One region of the Nitratireductor sp. StC3 genome, then DNA from elsewhere that is predicted to be linked to it. Evidence: predicted binding sites of a transcription regulator. Region 1 holds the regulator's gene; each other region holds the start of a gene.
The links. Region 1 encodes PhoB, which activates phosphate uptake and scavenging genes when phosphate is short. Its sites were predicted from a motif close to TGTCATNNANCTGTCAT; they were not measured.

Region 1 (6,219 bases):
CCGGCAACTACGCCATCTGGCGCGCGGCCCGCGGTCTGGGCGACGACACGCCGCCGGCCGCCGATATCGCCGACGCCGACATGGCCGCGCTGGCGGCCGCCGCGCGCGCCACCGACGGACCGGAGCGCCGCGCCTTCGATGCGGCCGGCCGGGCGATCGGCTTCGGCCTCGGCAGCCTGTTCGCCATCCTCGACCCAGCACCGGTGGCAATCGTCGGTCAGGGCGCGCTGGCCTTCGACCTGATCCGCACGCCGATGCTGGAGGCGCTGGCCAAGACGGCCGGCGGCCAGCACCACTCCATTCCGAGCTTCTACACCGACCCCGACGAAATGCCATTGATCCGCGCCGGCTGCGCCATGCGTGCGCTGGCCTTCGTCGACCGGGAAATCTTCGCGCGCGGCGCGGCTTCGCCCGCGGCCGGCGTCGGGCGGGCGGTCGCATGACACGCGGCGGCCTCACGCGCCTCATCTTTGCCGCCCTCGCCGGCCTTCTTGCCGCACGCCCGGCGACCGGGACGGAACCCTGGGCCGAGCGCGTCGTCACCCGTCACGTCGAGCAGGCGTCACTTGCCGGGCGGCTCGAGCACGACGCGCTTGCCCGCCTGCGCGCGGCGGGCGCGCATCTCTTCACCGGACGCTTCACCGCACTCGACGGCGTCGGCCGCCCGCTCGCCACCCAGGCCATCATTCCCACCAAGCGCAAGCGGCCGCCCGAAACCGCGTTCAGCCGGACGTCGGGCATGGATTCCAATGCCTGTTCGTCTTGCCACAACCAGCCGGTTACGGGCGGCGCCGGCGATTTCGTCACCAACGTGTTCGTCTCGGAAGGGTTCGAGAGTTTCGATTTCGATTCCACCGATCCGCAGTTTTCCAACGAGCGCGGCACCAATCACCTGTTCGGCGCCGGGCTGATCGAGCTCCTGGCGCGCGAGATCACCGCCGAACTGAAGGCGATCCGCGGGGACGCTCTCGCCGAGGCGCGTGCGACCGGCGCGCCGGCGACCCGCGCGCTTGCCGCCAAGGGCATCGATTACGGCACGATCACCGCGCATCCCGACGGCATGCTCGACCTGACGGGCATCGAGGGCGTCGACGCCGATCTGACGGTCAGGCCGTTCAGCCAGAAGGGCGTCATGACGTCGCTGCGCCAGTTCACCGTCAACGCGCTCAACCATCATCACGGCATGCAGCCGCAAGAGCGTTTCGGCACGCGCTGGACCGGCGAGCGCGACCATGACGGCGACGGTCATGACGACGAGATCAGCGTCGGCGACGTGTCCGCGCTCGTCGCCTGGCAGGCCGGCCTGCCGGCACCGGTGCGCGCCGTGCCCGAAGAGGCCGCCTGGCGCGCGGCCGCCGCCCGCGGCGAAACGACTTTCGCCGCCATCGGCTGCGAGACCTGCCACAAGCCGTTCCTGCCGCTGGCCTCGCTCGATTTCGCCGATCCCGGCCCCGACGACATGGCCGGCACGCTGCGCACCGGCGATGTCGAGAAAGGCGCGATCTACGACCTTGCCCTGCTCGAATGGACCAAACGCCTGCCGCGCAACGACAAGGGCGAGATCATGGTCCCGCTGTTCGGCGACCTGAAGCGCCATCGGATCGCCGACCGCCAGGTCGCCGTGCTCGGCAACGAGCTGCTCGCCCAGCGTTTCGTGGAACGCAACGTCTTCATGACGGCCGAATTATGGGGCGTCGGCTCGACCGATCCCTACGGCCATCGCAACGACCTGCCCTCGCTCGATGTCGTGATCCGCGCCCATGGCGGCGACGCGCGCGCGGCGCGCGACAATTACCTCGCGCTTGGCGAAACCGAGCGCAGCGCCCTGATCGCCTTTTTGAAGACCCTGGTGATCGAGCCGGCGCGGGTCACGCCATGACCGCCCGGTCGCACCCCATTCTGCGTCTCGCGCGCCGGGCCGCGATCGCCGCGGCGCTTTTGTCGACGCCGCTTTACGCCGACGAGGCCCTGCCCGATCCGTCTGGCGATGTTCCGGTAATGGAGGAGCAGGCGCGCGCGGCGGGGCTCGTCCACGCCTATCGCGGCCCCTGGGAATTCTTCGTCGGCGGCGGCGCGGCGGCACTCGACTGCGATGGCGACCGCCTGCCCGATTTGTTCGTGGCCGGCGGCCGCGAACCGGCCCGGCTCTACCGCAACCGCAGCACGGCCGGCGGCGCGCTGCGTTTCGACGAGACCCCGCTCGGCCTCGATCCGGACGACCTCGACAAGGTACTCGGCGCCTATCCGCTCGATATCGACGATGACGGCCACCAGGACCTCGTCGTCCTGCGGCTCGGCGAAAACCTGATCCTGAAGGGCCGACCGGACTGCGCCTTCGAAAAGGCCAATCGCGCCTTCACCTTCGACGGCGGGCGGGCCTGGACGACGGCCTTCGCGGCGAGCTGGGAGGAGGGCCGGCGTTTTCCCACGCTCGCCTTCGGCAATTATGTCGACCGCAACGCGCCCGGATCGCCCTGGGGCACCTGCCACGACAACCGGCTCCACCGGCCCGGCGCCGGCCCCCGGCCCGACTATGCCGCCGCCAGCGCGCTCAGGCCCGGCTATTGCGCGCTGTCGATGCTGTTCACCGACTGGAACCGCTCGGGAACGCCGGCGCTGCGCATCACCAATGACCGGCATTATTATCGCGGCGGCCAGGAACAGCTCTGGCGCGTCGAGCCCGACCGACCGCCGCGCGCCTATCGCAAATCGGAAGGCTGGCAGCACCTGACGATCTGGGGCATGGGCATCGCCGAGGGCGACCTCGACGGCGACGGCTTCCCCGAATACGCGCTGACCTCGATGGGCGACACCAAGCTGCAAAAGCTCTCCGAAGAGGCAGACGAGGACGAGCCCGCCTATGTCGACATCGCCTTCGAAAAGGGCGCGACCGCCCACCGCCCCTACGCCAGCGACGATTTGAAACCGTCCACCGGCTGGCATTCCGAATTCGCCGATCTCAACAATGACGGCCTGCTCGACCTCTTTATCGCCAAGGGCAATGTCGAGCGCATGCCCGACTTCGCCGCGGTCGATCCCGACAATTTGCTATTGGGCCAATGGGACGGCACCTTCGTGGAGGCCGGCCACCTGGCCGGCATCGACCGGCCGACCAAGGGGCGCGGCGCGGTCGTGACCGATTTCAACGCAGACGGCATGCTGGACTTGGCCGTCGTCAACCGCGAGCAGAACCTGTCGCTGTTCCGCAATCGCGGCGCCAGGACGGCGTTCGGCACAAGGCCGATGGGCAATTTCCTGGCCGTGGAGCTCAGCCAGCCGGCCCCCAACCGCCACGCCGTCGGCGCGCTCATTTCAGTCAAGGCCGGCAACAACACCTATAGTCGCACGGTACAAGTCGGCGGCGGCCACGCCTCCGGCCATGCCGGCTTCGTCCATGTCGGGCTGGGCACCGCCGAACGGGCCCAGGTGCGCATCAAGTGGCCGGACGGCGAATGGAGCGCGCCCTACCGGGTGTTCGCCAACAATTTCGTGCTGATTGCGCGCGAGGCCGACGCGGCGCGCTACTGGTATCCGCCCGAGGCACCGCACGCCGACACGGCTCGGCGCAAGGACGGCGACAGCTGGAAGGCCGGCAGCGCGCGGTGACACCGCCGCCCGGCGCTAACCATCCTTGATCGCGTAGCCCGCCCCGCGAATGGTGCGGATGACATCGGGAAGCCGGCCGACATTGACCGCCTTGCGCAACCGACCGACATGCACGTCGACGGTGCGCTCGTCGATATAGATCGTCTCGCCCCACACATTGTCGAGCAACTGGCTGCGCGAGAACACGCGGCCTGGATGCTGCATCAGGAATTCCAAAAGCCGGAACTCCGTAGGGCCGAGCCGGATCTCGCTCTTGCCGCGATAGACGCGGTGCGCCTCGCGGTCGAGCACGATGTCGCCGACCTTCAAGACGCTCGACAACACCTCCGGCTTGGCGCGTCGCAGCAGCGCGCGCACGCGCGCGATGAACTCCGGCGTCGAGAACGGCTTGACCAGATAGTCGTCGGCACCGGTCGACAGGCCGCGCACGCGGTCGCTCTCCTCGCCGCGCGCCGTCAGCATGATCACCGGCAGGCGCTCGGTCTCGGGTCGCATGCGCAGCCGCCGGCACAATTCGATCCCAGACACGGCCGGGATCATCCAGTCGAGCACCAGAAGGTCGGGCACGCTTTCCTGCAGGCGGATTTCGGCCTCGTCGCCGCGCGTGATGACCTCGACCTGATAGCCCTCGGCCTCGAGGTTGTACTTGAGCAGCACGCAAAGCGGCTCCTCGTCCTCCACGACCATGATCTTTGCCGCATTCATAGCCAAGTCGGCACTCCGTCAAGCTTCGGACGCCGCGCTCGAAACGGCTGTTTCGTCGAGCTTCGGCCGGTTGATGGGGAGTTGTTCGCCGGTCATCACATAATAGGCGTTCTCGGCGATATTGGTCGCGTGATCGCCGATGCGCTCGAGGTTCTTGGCACAGAACAACAGATGCGTGCAGGCGGTGATGTTGCGCGGGTCTTCCATCATATAGGTCAGCAATTCGCGGAAGATGGCGGTGTATTTGATGTCGATCTTCTCGTCGCCGGCACGAAGCGACTTGAGCGCCGCGGCATCGCGCGCGACATAGCGGTCGACGATGCCGGAGGCTTGGGCATGCACCATCTCCGCCATCGATTCGATCGACTGCGACAGGCTTTTGGGCGTGGTCGTCTGGCCGACGGCGCCGACACGCTTGGCGATGTTTTTGGCAAGGTCGCCGATCCGTTCCAGATCGCCCGCCATGCGGATCGCGCCGATCACCGCGCGCAGGTCCTGCGCCATCGGCTGGCGCCGGGCAATCAGCGTGATCGCCCGGTCATCGAGCTCGCGCTGCTTGGCATCCATGATCGCATCGTCAGACACGACGCGCTGCGCCAGTGGATTGTCCGACGACAACAGCGCCCGCGTGGCGTCGGCGACCATCGTCCCCGCCAAATCGCCCATCTCGCGGATCAGGCGGTCGACGCCTTCCAACTCCTCGCCGAAAGAAGTGACGATATGTTCGCCCATCGGTTCATCCTTGCATTCGAAAAAACGCGCAAACGCCCGGTCAGCCGAACCGGCCGGTGATGTAGTCCTGCGTGCGCTTGTCGTCGGGATTCGTGAACATCTTGTCGGTGGCCCCTTCCTCGACCAGATAGCCGAGATGGAACATCGCCGTGCGCTGCGAAACGCGGGCGGCCTGCTGCATGGAGTGGGTCACGATCACGATCGTGTAGTTCTGCCTGAGCTCGTCGATCAGCTCCTCGACCTTGGCCGTGGCGATCGGATCCAGCGCCGAGCACGGCTCGTCCATCAAGATGACTTCCGGCGACACGGCGATCGCCCGCGCAATGCACAGGCGCTGCTGTTGGCCGCCGGAAAGCCCGGTGCCCGGCTCCTGCAGCCTGTCTTTGACCTCGTCCCACAAGGCGGCCTTGCGCAGGCTCGATTCCACCACCGCATCGAGCTCGGCCTTGTTTTTGGTCAGGCCGTGAATGCGCGGACCATAGGCGATGTTCTCGTAGATCGACTTGGGGAACGGGTTCGGCTTCTGGAATACCATGCCGACGCGCGCACGCAGTTCGACGACGTCGATCTTGGGGTCGTAGATGTCTTCGCCGTCCAGTGTGATATCGCCGCCGACGCGGCAGATCGGGATCGTGTCGTTCATGCGGTTGAGACAGCGCAGGAAGGTGGACTTGCCGCAGCCGGACGGGCCGATCAACGCCGTCACCTGCTTTTCGGGCACATCGAGATCGACCCCGAAAAGGGCCTGCTTGTCGCCGTAATGAACGGTCACGCCCTTGCCACGCATCTTGATGGCCGGGGTGTTCCCCTGGTCGGCGAGTTGCTGTTCAACACCGGCTTCGGTCAGCATGTTCATCGTCCTCACTCCGTTACCACCGCCGCTCGAAGCGCTTGCGCAGCACGACGGCGATGGCGTTCATGATCACAAGAAATCCGAGCAGGATCAAAATCGCGGCGGACGTCTTTTGCTGAAAGGCGGGTTCCGGAAAATCGGCCCACATGAAAATCTGCACCGGCAGGACGGTGGCGGCGTCGGTGAAGCCGCCGGGTATGTCGACGATGAAGGCGACCATGCCGATCATCAGGAGCGGCGCCGTCTCGCCCAGCGCCTGGGCCATGCCGATGATCGTCCCGGTCATGATGCCGGGCATGGCCAGCGGCAAGACGTGGTGGAAG
Region 2 (6,219 bases), on a different contig from region 1:
GGCACGCGCCGGGGCGACCGGCGCGCCGGAAAAGGCGTCACGTCCGAGCCAGGACGACGCCGCGCGGGTCAGCGCCGCGTCCTGCGGGGGCGTGAAATAAACAGCGTAACGCATGCATGAATCCTTGCCAGGCGCGATCCAATAGGTGATTTGCGTGACAGTTTGACGAAGGGCCGGTTTGTCCGCGACGCGGGAACGCGGCCGCCGTCGGCCGGAACCCTAGCCCGCCGCGTCGGACGCGATCAAGTGTCGATGCGCGAATGCATCGGCCGACAACCGGACGAGCCCGCGGCTCTGCGGCGGTTTTGCATGGCGCCGGATCGCGGATCGGCTCCGACACCGCGTTCCGGCCGGCGAACCGGCTCCCGCTTCGCCTGGAAATACGTCAACGTCCCCCGATCAGCTTCGAGCGAAGCCAGCCCGACAGCATGTCGGTTGCCGAAACCATCATAAGGGTGAGCACGATATAATAGGTGACCTCTTCCCAGTCCTTCTGCGTCTGGATCGCCTGGGTCAACAACAATCCGATGCCGCCGCCAACGATAGCCCCGATCACCGTGGCGCTGCGCATATTGGACTCCAGATAATAGAGCACCTGGCTGACGATCACCGGGGCAAGCTGCGGGATGACGCCAAACCGGTTGCGTTGCACCACGTTGGCGCCCGTCGAGCGCAAGCCGTCGATCTGCTTTCTGTCCACGTTTTCGAGCGCCTCGGAGAAAAGCTTTCCGAACGTTCCGGTATCGGTAAACAGGATCGCCAGCGATCCCGTCAGCGGTCCGGGCCCGAAAGCGCGCGACAGGATGATCGTCCAGATCAACCCGTCGACGCCTCGCAGAAAGTCGAAAACACGCCGCATGCCGAAGCGAACCGGAAAAGCGGGGGCAAAGTTCTTCGCGGCGGCGAAGGCAAGCGGTACCGCCAGGATCGCCGCGCCCATCGTGCCCAGAAAAGCCATAAGCACGGTCTCGAAAATCGCCCAGGCGACGTCCTTGTGGCGCCACATCGCGTTGTTCCAGACGTCGGACGCCATCGCGGCAAGGTTCGATTCGCCCGCGCGCACCCGCTCACCGGACACGGCGAGCGCGGCGAGTTGTGCCCAGTCCTTGCCGTGAAACGGGCTGTCCAAGGTGAAGAAGAACAGCTCCCAACCGCCGAAATAGCGGAACACTTCCGCCCGCGTCTTGGTGACGGTCAGGCGCCCCTCGGGTCGCGTAACGGTCACGCGCGAGGACGAGGCGTTGATCCATTCGGGGGTCGCGCCCGCAGGCATCGTCATCGTGATGCCGCTCCGGTTCTGGACGATCTCCAGAACGCCGTAATCCGGGATGTCGAAGCGGACCGCGTCCGGGTCGAAACGAACCACATTGCCGGCTTCCAGCGCGACGACGGTCGACGCCCCCTCGCGCACGACCCAGGCCGGCCATTGATCGTCGGCATAGGTTCCCTTGTTCTCGCCCTCGATGGCCACCGTCGTCTTGTCGAAACGATTGTCGCGCGTCACGTGGACCTTGTGACTGACCATGTCGGCGAGCAGAATACGGGCATTGTCCATGCGCGCACGCGCCGCCAGCCCGGCAATGTCGAAGGCAATGGCGACATAGACGAGATAGGCGAGCACCGCCGCGGGAATCCCGAAGGTGAGCATGCGCTTGCGGAAGGCGCGTCGCTCCGCGTCGCGCTTGGCGGCAGCCAGATCGAAACCGGCATCCAGCGTGGTCATCAGTGCCCCCCGACGAGACGGTTGCGGACATGGCTCGAGAGCTGGTCGATGGCGACGATGGTCAGAAACAGGAGCAGGAAGATCGCCGCGGCCGCGTCGTAGCGGCCGGTGCCCCAGGATATCGCCACGCGCAGCTCGGCGCCGATGCCGCCGGCGCCGACGAAGCCGAGAATGGCGGAAGCACGCACGTTTATCTCGAACCGCAACAGCGCATAGGAGAGATAGTTGGGCATGACCTGCGGCAGAACACCGAGCCACATGCGCTGAAACCACGACGCGCCGACCGACGACAGGCCTTCGATCGGCTTGAGGTCGGCGTTCTCGTTGACTTCCGAAAACAGCTTGCCGAGCGCGCCGGCGGTGTGGAAGGCGATGGCGATCATGGCCGGCACCGGGCCGCCGCCCAGAACGAAGATCAGCACCAGGGCAATCACGATTTCGGGAATGGCGCGCATCGTGTCCATCACCCGCCGGAACAGCGGCATGAGCCGCGGCCAGCGCGCCAGGCCGCGTGTCGAAAGCAGGGAAAGAAAAACCGCCAGAACAGCGCCAAGCAGGGTCGAAACCGCGGCGATGTTGATCGTCTCGATCATCGCCGGCAGGTAACGCAACAGATTGCCCGGCAGCGCGGCGCCCTTGTTTATCGCCTCCCGCACCAGTTCGACGGGAAAGTCGAAAATCTGCGACAGGCCGCTCCAGAAGCCGCCGGCGTTGCGGCTGTCGGCGAGATCGAAGCCGCCGGCAAGCAGCGCAACGAATAAGACGAGCAGAAGAGCGGAATACAAGCGGCGGCGGCGCACCAGCGCCAGATAGTCCACCTTGAGGCCGTCAACGCCGCGGAGCGCGATGTCGGTCATCACTGCAATCTTTCAAAAAAGCGGACGGGCCCCGACAGGGCCCGCCCTCAAACCTTGGATAATCAATTTGTCTTGGCGCGGCGCACGGCGATGATCGATTCGTAGGCGTCATGCCCGATGGGCTCGAAACCGGCGGTTTCGCCCGCAGCCATGTTGTAGGCGCATTGTTCGTCCTTGGCGTGGAGGCCGTTCAGGAACGCCGTCACCTTCTCCTTGACGTCGGCCGGCAGGGCCTTGCGCAGCACGATCGGGCCTTCCGGGATCGGCTTCGACTTCCAGATTTCCACGATGTCGTTCATGTCGACGATGCCGGAATCGGCAGCCTTGCGCAAAGCGCCCGAATTGTAGCCGTCTTCCCAGGCGCCCTGGCCGTCGGCCCAGGTCACGCCCGCATCGACGTCGCCGTTGACGACCGCGACGATCGTCTGCTCATGACCGCCCGTGAACACCACCTCGTCGAAATAGACGCCGTCTTCCATCGTCGCGCCGATCTCTTCGGGAATTTCGATCGACGGGATCAGATAGCCGGAGGTCGAGTTCGGATCGCCGAAGCCGAACTTCTTGCCCTTCATGTCGGCGAGCGAGGTGATGCCGGAATCCTTCCGCGCAAAACCCACGGAGTGATAGGAGAACGAACCGTCGAGATTGGTCTTCACCAGCACCGGCTCGACCGCCTCGGGGTCGGTCAGATAGGTCTTGGCGTAGCCCGACGCACCGAGCCAGGCCATATCGATCGTGCCGCCGAGCAGGCCCTGAATGACGCCGTCATAGTCGGCCGGGGTGAACAGCTTGGTCTCGACGCCGAGGAGTTCCTCGACATAGGCACGGACGCATTCGTTCGACGTCATGCGGTCCTGGGCATTTTCACCGCCGAGAATGCCGATGCGGAATTCGGTGACCTGGTCCTGGGCAAGCGCCGGCGCTGCAAGCGCGGCCGAGGTAAGCAGGGCTGCGATCAATTTTTTCATGCTCGTTACTCCTTGATGTGGGGTGGAAATCAGCCTGGGTTTTCGCGCAGACGATTCGGATCAGACGGCGTAAGCCGGCTCGCGGACCGGCAGACGTTCCGGCTCGAGGGCTTCGATCGACGTCGAGGTGGACGCTTCCGAGAAGCTTTCATCCGCGCCGTAGATCTGGCGCGCGACCGAGGTCGTCAGCTCGTCCGGAGCGCCGTCGAAAACCACCGCTCCGTCGCGCATGCCGATGACCCGGTCGCAATAGCGGCGGGCCGTGTCGAGCGTGTGCAGATTGCACACGATCATGCGGCCGTCCTCGTCGTGGATCCGGCGCAGCGTATCCATGACGATCTGGGCGTTCATCGGATCGAGCGAGGCGATCGGCTCGTCGGCGAGGATGACCTTCGGGTCCTGCATCAGGGCCCGCGCGATCGCCACGCGCTGCTGCTGGCCGCCTGAGAGCGCCTCGACGCGCTTGGCCGCGTGATCGGCGATGCCGAGCCGGTCGAGAATGTCGATCGCGGTGTGAATATCCTTGGTCGGATAGAGACTGAACACCGTCGCCAGCGTCGAGCGGCGATTGAGCACGCCGTGCAGCACGTTGGAAACCACGTCGAGCCTGGGCACGAGATTGAACTGCTGGAAGATCATCGCGCAGTCGCGCTGCCAGGCCCGCAGGGCGACGCCGCGCAAGGCGGAGACTTCGCGATCGGCGAACGAGATCGCCCCTTCCGAGGGGTCGACCAGCCGGTTGATCATGCGCAACAGGGTCGATTTCCCCGCCCCGGAGCGGCCGATGATGCCGACCATCTGGCCGTCGCCGATCTCCACGTCGACAGCGTCGACAGCGGTCTTGTTGCCGAAACGTCGCGTGACCTTCTGGATTTTCAGCATGCTTGCTTTCCCACGGCGGTTTTTCGCCTGTCTTGGGACTTGCGCTACCGAAGCCGCGTGAAAGTGGAATGTCAGGATGATGACAGTTCTGTAACGCCGCACACGGATGGGCGGCTCCCCGTCGTTGCTTGTTGCCATCGTCGGTCCGAGAAAATTTTCGCCGACTGGCTGTTCGATGACGAAAGAGTTGAGATGCCGATACGGTTCGTTTATTGCACCGCGCCATGGCTCTCCTGTCGACATCACAACCCTGCCGCAGATACGCGGCGAGACGTAAAACCACGATCCTTCGCGTACTTCTCGCGCGTGGCACACTTGCCATGCTGCTTCTGCTTGGCACGGTCACGACAGCGTCCGTGCAGGAGGGGAACACGCCGGCGGACCGGCTCAGTGTCGGGGTCTATGCCAGCCCGCCGTTCGTCATCGCCGCGGAGAACGGTTACGAAGGCATGGCGATAGATCTGTGGGAAGAGATCGCCGAACAGCTCGAATTGGACTTCAGCTACAAACCCTACCCGTCCCTTCGTACCCTCGTCGACGCGATCGCGGACGGGTCGGTCGATGTGGCGGTCACCAACCTCACCATCACGCGCAAGCGCGCCGAGCGCATAGACTTCACCCATCCATGGTTCGACGCCGGACTGCGGATCATGGTCGCCGAAAACCGAAGCGCCGGATTCGGCGACGTGGTCGCCGGGCTGCACAATTCGGGCCATCTGCGCGCCTATGGATGGTTGGCGCTGGTCATCGTGGCGGCCACCATCCTTCTGACGTTTTTCGACCGGCGCTTCGACGCGAACTTTCCGCGCCGGTGGCGCGACGGTCTGGCCGAAAGCTTCTACTCGGTCATGTCGGTGGCAACGTCGGGGAAAATGCCGTCACGCAAGAACCTGTTCGGTTGGATCGGCCGCATGTGGCAGGCGCTGTGGCTGGTCTGCGGCATTGCGGTGCTTGCTTATGTCACCTCCTCGGTGACAAGCGTGATGACCACGCTTTCACTCACCAGCCAGATCAACAGTCTTGAGGATCTTCCCGGCAAGCGCGTCGGTGTTTTCACCGGCAGCGTGGCCGAGGAATTCGTGCGCGAAACCGCGATCGCTCACAGTTCGTTCGACGATTTGGACGCCGCCGCGGAAGCTTTGCGAGGCGACCGGGTCGCCGCTATCGTCGGCGACGCACCGGTGCTTGAATATTTCACGCATAGCCACCCGAAGGAGACTTTCGAGGTGGTGGGGCCAATCTTCGAACCGGACAAATACGGTTTCGGGCTCGCCCATGGCAGCGCGTTGACGCGCCCGGTAACCATCCAACTTCTCGGCATGCATGAAAACGGTCGGGTCGAGGCATTGCGCGAACAATATTTCGGCGCGGCGCAATAGTCGGTCCGCAGCGGTTCCGGGAACTCTCCTAAAGCAGGCGGCGGGAACGCGTCAGGCCCGCCGTACCGGCTGACGTAGGATCGTCTTCAACTTCGACGGTTCGACCTTCGCGGATCGCCGAGATAGATCTGGTGGTGCGGACCGGAAAATTCGTAGCCGCGCGACGGCATCAGCTCGCCGTCAAACCAGGCCAGCGCCGGCCCTTCGTCATCGTGAGAGCCGATATGCATCGTCTGCGGGCAAGGCCCCTCTTCCAAGGGCGCCAGACTAAGGTGTTGGAGGGGCGCGTCCAATTTTCGCGACGCCTTGGCGACCGCGCCGTCGAACAGGCCCTCGTCGACGAAGTCCGGCGCCATGTCCGGCAAGCGGCTCGACCGGCCCGGACTTTAGCAGCTTGTCGAGCAGGCAGT
Region 3 (6,219 bases), on a different contig from region 1:
GATCGCCACGCCCGGCGCCGTGCGCCCGGCGCGTCCGGCGCGCTGCTCGGCCGAGGCGCGCGACACCCGCACGGTTTCGAGCCGGGTCAGCCCGGTCGCCGGCTCGAATTTCGGCAGGCGCTGATAGCCTGAATCGATCGCCACCCGAACGCCGTCGATGGTGATCGAGGTTTCCGCGATCGCGGTGGCCAGCACGATCTTGCGGCGGCCATCCGGCGCCGGGCGGATCGCCGCGTCCTGGGCCTTGCCGTCCATGGCGCCGAAAAGCGCGATCAGATCCGCATTCGCCGGCAGCCGGCCGGCAAGCCGTTCGGCCGTGCGCTCGATTTCGCGCTGGCCGGGCAGGAAGGCGAGGATGCCGCCGTCCTCCTCGGCAAGCGCGGCACGCACGGCGGCCGCCACGGCGTCCTCGAGCGTTTCGCCGCCGGTGCGTTCGCGGTGGCGGATGTCGACCGGAAAGCTTCGGCCATGGCTTTCGATCACCGGCGCGTCACCGAGCAGCCGGGCGACCCGCGCACCGTCCAGGGTTGCCGACATCACCACCAGCCGCAGATCGGGCCGCAGCCCCTGCTTGACGTCGAGCGCCAGCGCCAGGCCGAAATCGCCGTCGAGCGAGCGCTCGTGGAACTCGTCGAAAACGACACACGCAATGCCGGCAAGTTCCGGATCGTCGAGGATCATGCGCGCCAGCACGCCTTCGGTGACGACGAGAATGCGGGTTGCCGCCGAGACCTGCCTGTCCATGCGCATGGCGTAGCCGACCGTGGCGCCGACCTCTTCGCCGAGGAGGGCGGCCATGCGCCGCGCGGCGGCGCGCGCGGCCAGCCGGCGTGGTTCCAGAAGCAGGATCGTGCCGCCGCCGCGCCAGTCCTCGCCTAGAAGCGCGAGCGGCACCAGCGTGGTCTTGCCGGCGCCGGGGGGCGCGACCAGGACGGCGTGTCCCGGGCCGGCGAGCGCGGCGCGCAGGTCGGGCAGGATCCGGGTGACGGGAAGGTCGGGCAGGGTCATGACGGGCTAGCCGATACGTTTGGACCGGGCCGCGACGGCATATCAGCGCCGACGCCGCGCTGGCAATCCGCAAAGCCTCCGGCCGGCGACCGGCGTGCCGGAAAGGCGCGCCATTGCCGGCTTGATCCCACCGCCGCGGGTGCTAGGTTGCGTCCGGCGGCGTCAAAATGCCGTCGACGTTCTCAGGGCGGGGTGAAAGTCCCCACCGGCGGTAAGGGGATCTCCCCAAGCCCGCGAGCGCCGGGGCGGCGACAGGCCGGTCCGGGTCAGCAGATTCGGTGCGAATCCGAAGCCGACGGTTACAGTCCGGATGGAAGAGAACGGGTCAGATCGCCGAGCGTGTCCTTTGGCTCTTCGCCCGAGGCTGCGCGCGGTGTCCGATCCCGCATCCCTGAGGTCTCTGGGTCAATGCGAAAGGATCGGACCGAATGAGCCAGATAGCCTCGATCGAAACCACCCCGGCCGCGCTGCGCGGCGCCGCGATCATGGTGGCGGCCGGCCTCGCCTTTGCCGGCCTCAACGTCGCCGTGCAATGGGCGAGTGTCAATGCCGGCGCCTCCGCGCCCGCGATCGCATTCTGGCAATATGCCATCGCGCTGGCGCTCGCCGCGCCCCTGGTCTGGCGCGGCGGCATACACATCCTGCACACGCGGCATGTCTTCCTGCATCTGGCGCGGGTGCTTCTGGCCGCGGCCGGCATCCAGCTTTGGGTCTACGGCCTGTCGGTCGTACCGATCTGGCAGGCAATCGCGCTCGCTATGACCTCGCCGTTCTTCGTCATGGCGGGGGCGGGCCTGGTTCTGCGCGAGCGGGTCGATTTCGCCCGCATCGCGGCCACGGCGGGCGGTTTCGCCGGCGCCATGATCATCATCGCGCCCTGGTCGGAAAGCTTCACCTATCACGCTTTCCTGCCGGTGCTGGCGGCGGCGTGCTGGGCCGGCACGTCGCTGATCACCAAATATCTGACGCGGCTGGAGCCCACGGCCGGCATCACCGTCTATCTGCTTTTGCTACTGACCCCGATCAATGCCGCGATCTGGCTCGGCTCGGGTTTCGAGATCCCGCCGCAGGCCGCCTGGTGGGCGCTGTTTGCCGCCGGTGCCCTGACCGGGCTCGCGCAATATCTTTTGACCTGGGCCTATGCCAGCGCCGATGCCGCCTATCTGCAGCCGTTCGACGATCTGAAGCTGCCGTTCAACATCGTCGCCGGCTGGGTGGTGTTCGGTGCTGCGCCGACGCCGGGCTTCTGGCCGGGCGCGGCGCTGATCGTTGCGGCCTCGCTATATTTGATGCGGCGCGAACGAACCCTCCCGGCTTGAGCCTGGCATCGTGTCCGCAGCGCGCATCGCTGCTTGATCGCGGGCCGGGATGATGCATTTTCGGGGCGAAACGGGAGATCGGCAATGGGTCTGATTGCGCGGGATGTTTTCCTCCGGCCGGAGCGGGCGGCATGAGCGGACAGTCCGGTTCGGTGTTCGATCCCCTGTGGCGGCGGCTGGCGATCATCGCCGCATGCGCCGGCTGGGCGGCGCTGGAATGGCTGAACGGCCAGACCGGCTGGGCGCTGCTTGCCGCCGCGGCCACCGCTTACGGGGTCTGGAGCCTGCTCATCGCCTGGGCGCCGCCCCAAGGGCCCGCCGGCCCGGACGGACGGGACGGGGAGAGCGACTAGCCGCGCGGCCTCGTCAGGCCGTGACCGACAACTCGACCCTGTCGGCGGCGAAACGCGTTTCGGCGAATTGGATCGGCCGACCCTCAGTGTCGATATTGACGGCCACCGCCACCAGCACGATCGCGCCCGCCGACAGGCGCAGATCGTCGAGGTCGCCGTCGTCGGCATGGCGGGCCGACACCAGCGTCGACGCCCGGAAATAGTCGGCGACGCCGTAACGCTGGAACGCCAGCGTGATCGAACCGAGTTCGCGATAGGCCTCGGCGAAGCCGGCGAAACGGTCGGCATCGAACCAGCTCGTCGCGCGCGACACCGGGCGGCCGTCGGCTTCCGACACCGTGTCCATGCGAATCACCCGCGCATCGGGCGCCAGAGCGAGCGCCTCGGCCGTACGCTGGTCGGCGGCCTCCAGGCGATGGTCGAGCAGATGGCCGCGCCTGTCGCGGGCCTGGTCGCGCAGTCCCTCGGAAAACCGGGTGCGCACGCCGATCGGATAGGTCAGGCGCCGGCGCCGTTCGACAAAGGTGCCGCGCCCCTGCTCGGCGCGCAAGACGCCCTCCTCGACCAGCGCGGCGATCGCGCTGCGTAGGGTGTGGCGGTTGACGCCGAAATGCGCCGCGAGCGCGGTCTCGGGCGGCAGGCGCCCGTTCGCGCCCAACCGGTTCTGGCCGATATCGCGCCTGATCTGGTCGGCGATCTGGCGCCACAGCGATATGCCGCTGCGCCGTTCCATGGTCTTGTCGGTTTTTTTCATCGCCATTTCGCCCTGTCACGCGAACGTCATGGACACGCGCTAGAACAAGGTATAATTTGTATGCTTGTCTATATCAATAGACAAATAATCACAGCAACGGTCGAATCGGATGACAAAGCAAGACAGGCAGGACGAGGCAGGCCGGCCAGCGCGTCGGGACGCCATGGCCGTGGTCGCGCGGGCCGGCGGCGATACGCTGCGCCGGCTCTGGGCAGAGGCCAATTTCGACGAAGGCGCCGAACTGGTGCGCGGCCCCGAGACCGGGCTGGTGATGCTGCGGGGGCGCATGGGCGGCGGCGGCGCGGCCTTCAATCTCGGCGAGGCGACGGTGACGCGCGCCACGGTGCGGCTGGCGACCGGCGAGGTCGGTCATGCCTACGCGCTCGGTCGCGATCGCGACAAGGTGCGGATCGCGGCGACGGTCGACGCGCTGTGGCAGCGCCCGCAAAGCCGTGCATGGGTCGAGGACAGGATCGTCGCGCCGCTGCGCGCCGCCGGGGCGGCTGCCGACAGCGAGCGCCGACGCGAGACGGCGGCCACCAAGGTCGACTTTTTCACCATGGTGCGCGGAGAGGATTGATGGCGTTTTCCACCCGATCGATCGATGGCGGCTTCGCCGAACCGGTGATTGCCGCGCAAGGCGTCTTCCGCGCGCTGATGGAGGCCATGGCCCGGCCGGGCACCGCCCAGGCCCTGCCGCCGCTGGCTGCTCCGCCCGCGCCGCTGACCGCCGAGGCCGGTGCCGTGGCGCTGACCTTGTGCGACCACGACACGCCGGTCTGGCTCGATCCCGAGCTGCAGGGCTCCGGCGAAATCCGCGACTGGCTCGGCTTCCACACCGGCGCGCCGTTCGCCTTCACGCCGGCCGAGGCTCATTTCGCCCTGGTCTCGCGGCCGGGCGAGCTGATGGCGCTGGAAAATTTCGCCCAGGGCTCGCAGGACTACCCGGATCGTTCGGCCACCATCATCCTTCAGCTCGACACCCTGACGGCCGGTGAGACGCTGGTTCTGGAAGGGCCGGGCATCGAGAGCCGCGCGCGGCTGGCGCCGGCGCCGCTGCCGCGTCATCTGGCCGCGCAGTGGCGGCAGAACAACGGGCGTTTCCCGCGCGGCGTCGACCTCGTCCTGACGGCGCCCGGTGCGCTCGCCTGTCTGCCGCGCACCACCCGCATCGTCGAAACGGAGGGCTAGAAGCCATGTATGTTGCCGTGAAGGGCGGCGAGGCCGCCATCGACAACGCGCACCGCCTGCTCGCCGATCGGCGCCGCGGCGACCGCGACGTGCCGGCGCTCGGCCTCGACCAGATCGTCGAACAGCTCGCCCTCGCCGTCGACCGGGTGATGGCCGAAGGCTCGCTTTACGACCGGGAACTCGCCGCGCTCGCCATCCGCCAGGCGCGCGGCGACATGATCGAGGCGATCTTTCTGGTGCGCGCCTACCGCACCACCCTGCCGCGGTTCGGCTATGCGAGGCCGGCCGACACCGGCGCGATGCTGATCGAACGCCGGGTATCGGCCACCTACAAGGATCTGCCGGGCGGCCAGCTTCTGGGCCCGACCTTCGACTACACCCACCGGCTGCTCGATCCCGAACTGGCCGGCGATGCGCCCGTCGCCGCGCCGGCCACGCGCGACGCGGACACCGAGGCCATGCCGCGCGTTTCGCAGATCCTGGCCCGCGACGGGCTGATCGAGGGCGACGGGGCACTGCCCGACGACCGCGAACCCGGCGACATCACCCGCGAACCGCCGGAATTTCCGATGGAGCGCGACCTGCGCCTGCAGGCGCTGGCGCGCGGCGACGAGGGTTTTCTGCTTGCGCTCGCCTATTCGACCCAGCGCGGATACGCCCGCTCGCACCCCTTCGTCGGCGAGATCAGGATCGGCGAACTCGACATCGAGCTCGAGGTGCCCGAGCTCCCGTTTCCAGTGCCGCTCGGCCGCATCCAGGTCACCGAATGCCAGATGGTCAACCAGTTCCAGGGTTCGGCCAAGGCGCCGCCACAATTCACCCGCGGCTACGGCCTGGTCTTCGGCCAGTCCGAGCGCAAGGCGATGGCGATGGCGCTGTGCGACCGGGCATTGCGCGCCGGCGAGTTCGGGGAAGACGTCACCGCCCCGGCCCAGGACGAGGAATTCGTGATCGCGCATTCCGACAATGTCCAGGCGACCGGATTCGTCGAGCATCTGAAGCTGCCGCATTATGTCGACTTCCAGGCCGAGCTCGACCTGGTCCGCCGCCTGCGCGCGGAAGCCGAGGCGCGCATGAATGCCGCCGTCGAGGCGCCGGGAAAGGCTGCCGAATGAGCCGGCTAATTCTCCTGGTCGGGGGTTCGCCGGCCCCGGGCCCTCGCCCGGTAGCCGCGATGGATGAGATAGGCGGTCAGCACAAGCGCCAGAATGATCGGCAGGATGAGAAGGTCCATGTCGGTCTCCTTTCGAAGGAAACGCGTCATGTCCGATAGTGTTGCAGAAACGCTTCCCCAAGCGCCGTCCTACAATTTCGCCTATCTGGACGAGCAGACCAAGCGCATGATCCGGCGCGCGATCCTCAAGGGCATCGCCATTCCCGGCTACCAGGTGCCGTTCGCCAGCCGCGAGATGCCGATGCCGTATGGCTGGGGCACGGGCGGCGTGCAGGTGACGGCGTCGGTGATCGGTCCCGACGACGTCCTGAAGGTCATCGACCAGGGCGCCGACGACACCACCAATGCGGTGTCGATCCGCGCCTTCTTCCAGAAGGTGGCGCGCGTCGCTGTGACGACGGAAACGGCGCGCGCGACCAT

Region 2: a site for PhoB is predicted at 4,499-4,515, ahead of phnC (phosphonate ABC transporter ATP-binding protein). Genes of this name have one in related genera too.
Region 3: a site for PhoB is predicted at 3,448-3,464, ahead of phnF (phosphonate metabolism transcriptional regulator PhnF). Genes of this name have one in related genera too.

What each region holds. Positions count from the first base shown of each region.
Region 1 covers NZ_PYBP01000014.1:33,166-39,384, forward strand. The annotation lists gene C7T96_RS21355 (ROK family transcriptional regulator) at 1-443, shown strand, start outside; gene C7T96_RS21360 (di-heme oxidoredictase family protein) at 440-1,879, shown strand; gene C7T96_RS21365 (VCBS repeat-containing protein) at 1,876-3,606, shown strand; gene phoB (phosphate regulon transcriptional regulator PhoB) at 3,622-4,311, opposite strand; gene phoU (phosphate signaling complex protein PhoU) at 4,330-5,043, opposite strand; gene pstB (phosphate ABC transporter ATP-binding protein PstB) at 5,084-5,899, opposite strand; partial or broken gene pstA (phosphate ABC transporter permease PstA) at 5,913-6,219, opposite strand, start outside.
Region 2 covers NZ_PYBP01000002.1:406,654-412,872, reverse strand. The annotation lists gene C7T96_RS06510 (DUF1045 domain-containing protein) at 1-114, opposite strand, end outside; gene phnE (phosphonate ABC transporter, permease protein PhnE) at 386-1,723, opposite strand; gene phnE (phosphonate ABC transporter, permease protein PhnE) at 1,723-2,580, opposite strand; gene phnD (phosphonate ABC transporter substrate-binding protein) at 2,643-3,548, opposite strand; gene phnC (phosphonate ABC transporter ATP-binding protein) at 3,609-4,430, opposite strand; gene C7T96_RS06485 (transporter substrate-binding domain-containing protein) at 4,751-5,809, shown strand; gene C7T96_RS06480 (GyrI-like domain-containing protein) at 5,896-6,165, opposite strand.
Region 3 covers NZ_PYBP01000002.1:397,562-403,780, forward strand. The annotation lists gene hrpB (ATP-dependent helicase HrpB) at 1-1,008, opposite strand, end outside; FMN riboswitch at 1,183-1,334, shown strand; gene C7T96_RS06430 (DMT family transporter) at 1,437-2,327, shown strand; gene C7T96_RS06435 (hypothetical protein) at 2,459-2,680, shown strand; gene phnF (phosphonate metabolism transcriptional regulator PhnF) at 2,694-3,434, opposite strand; gene phnG (phosphonate C-P lyase system protein PhnG) at 3,544-4,014, shown strand; gene phnH (phosphonate C-P lyase system protein PhnH) at 4,014-4,625, shown strand; gene C7T96_RS06455 (carbon-phosphorus lyase complex subunit PhnI) at 4,631-5,740, shown strand; gene C7T96_RS06460 (alpha-D-ribose 1-methylphosphonate 5-phosphate C-P-lyase PhnJ) at 5,888-6,219, shown strand, end outside.